DNA from 2 places in the Mesobacillus subterraneus genome. Region 1 is predicted to be linked to the other one. Evidence: riboswitches for the same ligand, from Rfam matches in the RefSeq annotation. Region 1 holds a riboswitch; the other holds the start of a gene.
The links. A riboswitch is a leader RNA that binds a small molecule or an ion and turns the genes downstream of it on or off. The one in region 1 is predicted to bind cyclic di-AMP.
Positions count from the first base shown of each region.

Region 2: linked by a shared signal. The riboswitch ahead of LC048_RS02115 (TrkH family potassium uptake protein) and the one ahead of LC048_RS20220 (TrkH family potassium uptake protein) in region 1 are both predicted to bind cyclic di-AMP.

Region 1 covers NZ_CP129019.1:3,881,474-3,884,889, reverse strand. Annotated here, with positions in the region: gene LC048_RS20225 (DUF4179 domain-containing protein) at 1-260, shown strand, start outside; cyclic di-AMP (ydaO/yuaA leader) riboswitch at 886-1,034, shown strand; gene LC048_RS20220 (TrkH family potassium uptake protein) at 1,123-2,472, shown strand; gene LC048_RS20215 (hypothetical protein) at 2,579-2,842, shown strand; gene LC048_RS20210 (DUF1129 family protein) at 3,049-3,416, opposite strand, start outside.
Region 2 covers NZ_CP129019.1:428,335-431,750, reverse strand. Annotated here, with positions in the region: gene LC048_RS02120 (potassium channel family protein) at 1-2, opposite strand, end outside; gene LC048_RS02115 (TrkH family potassium uptake protein) at 16-1,356, opposite strand; cyclic di-AMP (ydaO/yuaA leader) riboswitch at 1,539-1,680, opposite strand; gene LC048_RS02110 (diacylglycerol/lipid kinase family protein) at 1,985-2,626, shown strand; gene LC048_RS02105 (diacylglycerol/lipid kinase family protein) at 2,592-2,882, shown strand; gene LC048_RS02100 (hypothetical protein) at 2,917-3,168, opposite strand; gene LC048_RS02095 (sulfite exporter TauE/SafE family protein) at 3,291-3,416, opposite strand, start outside.

The sequences.
Region 1 (3,416 bases):
TCGTTCCTACTGAGCGTGGAATTGAAATCACGATTGAAACAGACTGGAACCTACTGCTTGACGGCGTTTCTATTCAAAGTGGGGACAAAGTGACTCCTTTAAAAACAACGATTGGCCAGAGATTGGACAGAAATACAGATAAATTCACCAGTGAGCGGACGATGGTCTTTGATACGAAGTCCATGCCAGAGGATCTGCTCATCGAAGGGTTCCATTATGTGAAAAACTACAATCATAAGATTGAGATTCCGGTTGATTAGTTGGTGTGTATGGATCAGGGTCAGGAATAGAGGGGTGGCAATGAAGCAAGCTACTTTACAATGTTAGTCATTCTCTTTGAACACTAGATTGTAGATTTATCAGTGATTTGCGAATTCCGGTTGTATTTTTCAGATCACTTCACTGCAAAATAAAGCGAGGGCATTGTTTTTTCAAACAGTGCCTTTTCTTATTGTTTAGGTATTTATAAAATTATTTAGTGTGGAAAACAACATGTATTTTTTAAAAGCGCCTAGCCCCTAGCCCCTCGAGTCGCTTGGCTAGCTGCGGCTCCTAACTCCTCGAGACGCTAGTCTAGTGTCGCCTCCTAGAAACTCCGAAACTTCAACTCCGCCGGCAGAAGCAAAAAGCGCTTCTTTGTCGGAGTCTCCAGTTTTCTGCGTTTCTGAACAGTCGGCTATACGGTCCGCTCAGGTGAAGTCAAAGAACGACTTCACCGGTCGGCCCTCTAGCGCTTGTCTGGGCTGAACGAGGCGCTTGCGCTTTTTGTTCTGCTTGTTATTCAGGTGTTTACTGAAATTTACATATGAAACGTCCATGTGATTTTTAAAAAGAGATTGACACTCTTAAGCGATAGGAGTAATTTATACTTATTCATTTTAATAAAAAGCCTTTATGCTGAATCTTTTGAGCGGGGGAACCGATTTTGATAAAGCTATTTTATCTTGGGGTGAATTTTAGTGATTGAAGCTAAAAAGGGATACTCTCAATCCCTAATCCGACAGCTAACTCCGTAAGCCGTGAAGAGAGAAGGGTTGATGATATGAACATTAACCATTCTTATTAGGGATGGTCTTTTTGTGTTTTTGAAAATTAATCTGACAAAGTAAGAAGGGGTAAATCTTGGCGAAAATTTTAAAAAGGAACTGGCTGAAACCTGCGCAAATCATTGTGTTTTTTTATGTCATTGCTGTATTGATCTCGGCGTCGCTCCTCAGTCTCCCTATTGCGCTCAAGCCTGGGGTGAGCTGGACTTTGATTGACGTTTTATTCACGGCAGTCAGTGCGGTGAGTGTGACAGGGCTAGCGGTGGTATCGACACCGGACACCTTTAGTACACCGGGCGTTTTCATATTAATGTTCATCCTCCAGTTTGGCGGTATTGGGATCATGACGCTTGGTACGTTTTTCTGGATGATATTACGCAGGAGGATCGGTCTTAAAGATCGGCAGTTAATCATGACCGACCAAAATCAGTCTCAAATGTCAGGTCTGGTCAAGCTCATGAGACAAATATTGGCTATCATCCTCTTGATCGAGGCGGTGGGGGCCCTTATATTAGGCACCTATTTTCTTCGTTTTTTCCCGACATGGCAAGAAGCCTATCTCCAAGGCTTATTTGCAGCGGTCAGTGCAACGACGAATGCTGGCTTTGACATTACAGGAAGTTCGCTGATTCCTTTTGCGCATGATTACTTTGTGCAAACCGTGAACATCATCCTACTAACCTTAGGTGCGATTGGATTCCCGGTATTAGTGGAAGTTAAGGAGTTCTTTTTGAATCGTAAAAAACACAATCGATCACATTTTTCCTTATATACGAAACTGACCACCTTAACATTCTTTGCGCTTATGTTCTTCGGTACATTTGCCATTCTGCTTTTTGAATATAATCATTTTTTCAAGGACTATAACTGGCATGAATCATTTTTTTATGCCTGGTTTCAATCGTCCTCCACTAGAAATGGCGGGCTTGCTACTATGAATGTGAGTGATTTCTCTAATCCTACCTTACTGCTTCTTTGCTTTTTGATGTTTATTGGAGCGTCGCCAAGTTCTGTTGGCGGCGGGATAAGGACGACTACTTTTGCGGTCATTATTTTACTGATCATCAATTTTGCAAAAGGGCATAATGCAATCAAGGTGTTTGGACGGGAGCTGCATGAGGAAGATATCCGGAAATCGGTAGTGGTTAGTTTTCTGGCGATGCTGCTCTGTTTCGCCGCTGTGGTGATCATGAACGCGACTGAAAACTTCACGATGATGGAAATCATGTTCGAAGTCAGTTCAGCATTCGGGACGACCGGCTTGTCGATGGGAATCACTCCTGAACTTAGCACGGCAGGAAAGATTGTCATTATTTCTTTGATGTTTATAGGAAGAATAGGGATTCTATCATTCATATTCCTGTTCAACCGCGGAAAGCTAGAGCCAAAATGCCATTATCCGAAAGAAAGATTGATTGTTGGATAGAGGTTTCAGGAAGTATTGGGTGAAGGAAAGTTACCCGATGCTTCCTTTTTTCATGGAACTTCCAGTCTCCTTATCCGTATATAAAACAAGGGATAGGGGGATGGAAATGAAGAAAGTATTTGAGGTTACATATAAAGGGCATCATATACAAGTGGAGAATACCTGGTTTAGTGGGGAAAAACTCTATGTGGACGGCAAATTACAGGACCAGAATCTTGGGTTTGCCTTTGATCGAGCGACTTTAAATGGGGTAATCAAAAATAGTGAAGGAGCACACCAGAATATCAAGGTCAGTCTCGGTGGTGCTATTACGGTTGAATGCAGGATCTTTATAGACAATGAATTGATTTATCCTGAATATGAGGTTTAATAGTAAACAAAAGGAGTTCAACTTAGAAGTTGAGCTCCTTTTTTACTGAATAAGAAAGCATATATTCACTTTGAGAATTGTCCAGCTCCAGCGCCTAGCCCCTCGAGTCGCTTCGGTCCTGCCAATGAAGTCAAAGAACGACTTCACAGGCAGGCCCCTCCAGCGCTTGTCGGGGCTGAACAAGGCGCTTGCGCTTTTCTTAGACGTTAAATCTTTTTCTGATCTTTCTTGCTCTGAAAAATAAAGATGCCGATGGCCACTGCTGATGCGAGTAAAAAGACTAGGATGGTGATCGTGATGTAAAGCGGGTCATTGTTTGTTTCTTCTGGTAGGAGTCTTGTTGCAATCGGACCCATAGAGAGAAATAAAGGAATCAGTATGGTGAACCAGGTTTTGGTGTAGAGAGCTGCACCGATGAAAATGACGGCACAAAGGATAATAATCAGATTGTTTTGCACTGGCGTTGCTACGAAAACGGCTTCGAAGTTTTGTGCTCTATACCAAAACATGAAGACTACCATTAATCCTGTCACAATCAGGGAGGTGCAGAAAATAAAAACATACCCCCATCTAG
Region 2 (3,416 bases), 1.3 Mb from region 1:
ATAAAAAACATCCTCCTACCCAATCATCACTTTCCCAGCCGGATATCGATAATGATCCTCTTTTCTTCTTTTCGCTACTGCAAATGCCAGTGTTAGCGGACCAACTCTGCCCGCGAACATGGTAATCGTTATTAATATTTTTCCGTATGATGACAGTTCTGGCGTCAAGCCCATTGAAAGTCCTACTGTTGAAAAGGCTGAGACTGTCTCAAAGAATATCATCAAAAAATCTTTTCCTGGTTCAGTGATGGTCAGCATCATTGTAATTAAAATCACTAAAAAAAGCGCAATCATTGTAACCGTCAATGATTTGGAAATGATGCTATGCTCCATTCTTCTGCCAAAAAAAGTGACATCCTCCCTGCCGCGAATTTGTGACTTGACTGCACCGATCAAGACGGCAAATGTCGTTGTTTTAATCCCGCCGCCTGTCGATCCTGGAGACGCCCCAACAAACATCAGGAAAATAATGAAAAACAAGGTCGATTGCTTCAGGTCCGGAATATTCAATGTATTGGATCCCGCTGTCCTTGGGGTGACAGCCTGATAAATTGCACCAAATATATTACCAGTCATTGTTAACGGCTTCAAGGTGGATGGGTTGTTAAATTCAAGAATGAAAATCAGGAGAGCTCCTCCGAATACCAGAACTCCCGATACAAATAAGACGATTTTTGTATGCAGGGAAATTCTTTTCGTGCTTCGATATTCAAACAGCTCATTCATGACGATGAACCCAATCCCTCCTAAACTAATAAGAGCAATCATGGTGAGATTGATAATCGGGTCTTCAGCATAGGCAGTGAGCCCGTTGAATCCACCCATCAAATCAAATCCAGCATTATTAAAATTAGAAATGGCATGAAAAAAACCAAAATAAATCGCTTCTCCTGCAGCCATTTCCTGTGAAAACCTCAGTGAAAGAATGATTCCACCAGCAATCTCGATCACCGCTGTAAAAAGAAAGATTCGTTTGACAAGCCTGACAATCCCTTCTACAGTCGCGTTATTCAATGATTCCTGGATGATCAGCCTTTCTTTAAATGAAATTCTTTTTCCTAAAATAAATGCAAATAAAGTGGCGAAACTCATGAAACCCAATCCGCCAATCTGAATCATCGAAAGGATGACCATTTCCCCGAATCTTGTGAAGGTATCACCGGTGTCAACTACGACAAGCCCTGTTACACATGTTGCGGAGGTTGCAGTAAACAATGCATCCAAAAACGGAAGTCCTTTCCCATTTACTGTTGAAGATGGCAATGACAGCAACAGTGTCCCTAAGAAAATAATTGCTCCAAACCCAAAGACAAGAACTTTCGGTGGGTCCAGCCTAAAAAATATTTTCCTGCGCATGATCCTTCCTTCTTTCCTTAGTATGAGGAATTATGCGTCTAATATTTCTATTCAGGGATTTTGTTCATACTGGAATTTTAAAATAGGCGACATATCTAAAATACAGCAAAACAAAAAAGCCCCCAGAGGCTAAAAGATTGCAGCCTTGTGGACTTATCAAAATTCTCGTCGCACAAGCTTCATCTTCCTCTTCTGCAACGCTTACGGAGTTAGCTGTCGGATTAGGGCTCAGAATAGCCCCGCCTAATATTAGGCCTCACCCCAAGTGGATTGCCTCCACAAAGTTGGTTCCCCCGCTCCAATCGGATTCAGCGATTTAGAAATATGAAACTCATTAAATTTTCGTTCAGAAATCTGAAACTGTTGTAATCATACTCCTGCGGCATTCCATTGTAAACACGAAAAGGAAGCCAAAAATGACTCATTTTATTCAATTTAATCCAATATTGATGACAAATCTTCGTTTCTCTTACTGAATCGCTGTTTTTCTTTGTTTTTCATTTTGGGCATAAGGATGACTTTCACTCCAGCGCTCGCGGTTTATAGCCATTCATTTAAAGGTAAATAATAGGGTTGATATTGTTAGTTTTAAATGTTTTGCAAACATTTTTTTTGGGAGGTTAGCGGGATGAAAGCCATGATTATATTAAATCCATCGTCAGGAAAAGAAAAAGCGACTGACTACGCTGAAAAAATAGAGGAAACCTTACAGGATAGGTACGATGTTATCGATATACGGAGAACCGAGAAAGAAGGCGACGCTTCTGCATTTGCTACTGAGGCCTGCATTGGTTTATACGATGCGGTCATTGCAATGGGGGGAGACGGGACAATCAACGAGGCCATTAATGGACTTGCCGAACAAGCCCACCGGCCTGCTCTCGGCATCATCCCACTCGGAACGGTCAATGATTTTGCCAGGGCACTCAGTATTCCGCTTGATCCCTATAAAGCCATTTCAATTCTGGCTGAGCAAAACCTCAAGCCTGTGGATATAGGTAAAATCAATGAGAATTATTTCGCCAATGTTATAGCATTAGGGGCCCTTGCAGAAGCTTCTTACAATGTAAGCCCTGAACTAAAAACCAGACTTGGTTCGCTTGCTTACTTTATGGAAGGGGCAAAATCTTTCTTACATGGAGAGGCAATCGATTTATGTGTCGAACACGAAAACGGTAGATGGGAAGGGCATACGTTCCTGTTGATCGCCTCCCTCACGAATTCTGTCGGCGGGTTTGAAGATCTGGCCCCCCGAAGCAAGCGTGAATGATGGAAAGTTCCATGCTTTTATAATCAAGAAGATGTCCGTCCCGAAAATCGCGTCACTCATCCCATCGCTTCTGAAGGGTGAATTGGAGGAAAGTGAAGAAGTTGAATATATCCGGACCTCCTTCCTTAAGGTAACTTCTGACAAACAGCATGTGGTGAACATCGACGGTGAAGAAGGCGATCCATTGCCTTTCAATGCCAAAGTCCTACCTGGACATGTTGATGTTTTTGTTCCTTTTAAAAATGAAAAAAACTGAGCGGGAATGTAATCCTTGCTCAGTTTTTTCGTATTTACTTCATACTAGAATTAAAGTTATAGAAGAACTTAGCTGTGATTGAGCCATCTTCGTTTTCCTTGATGTCCGTTACGTGAATACCAGAATCAGCCGGTGTTGCACCATAGCCCTTCCAGAAGTAGTAAGAACCTGTGTGGTACTCGGCAGGCACTTGTCCTGGCATGTCACCAACCGGCTCATCACCGTCAGGATATTTAGCCAGCAATACGAGCACAGGAACATAGCCTGTTGCTTCATTGTATGCCACATGATTAGGCTCTTCAATTGAAACCTGTCACAATAACGATGTTTTCTTGACAGCTATAGACTTCCTACCTTTTATCTAAAAAAACAAGACTTCGCAGGAGCGAAGTCTTGTTTAAATATATCCTACAGGATATCCATCCAAATCTTAATCGCAGTACCCAAAATCAATACTGCAAGAATGTACTGAAGGATCTTCGTATTTACTTTCTTACCTGCATTGGCACCGAGTGGTGATGCGATTAGACTCGC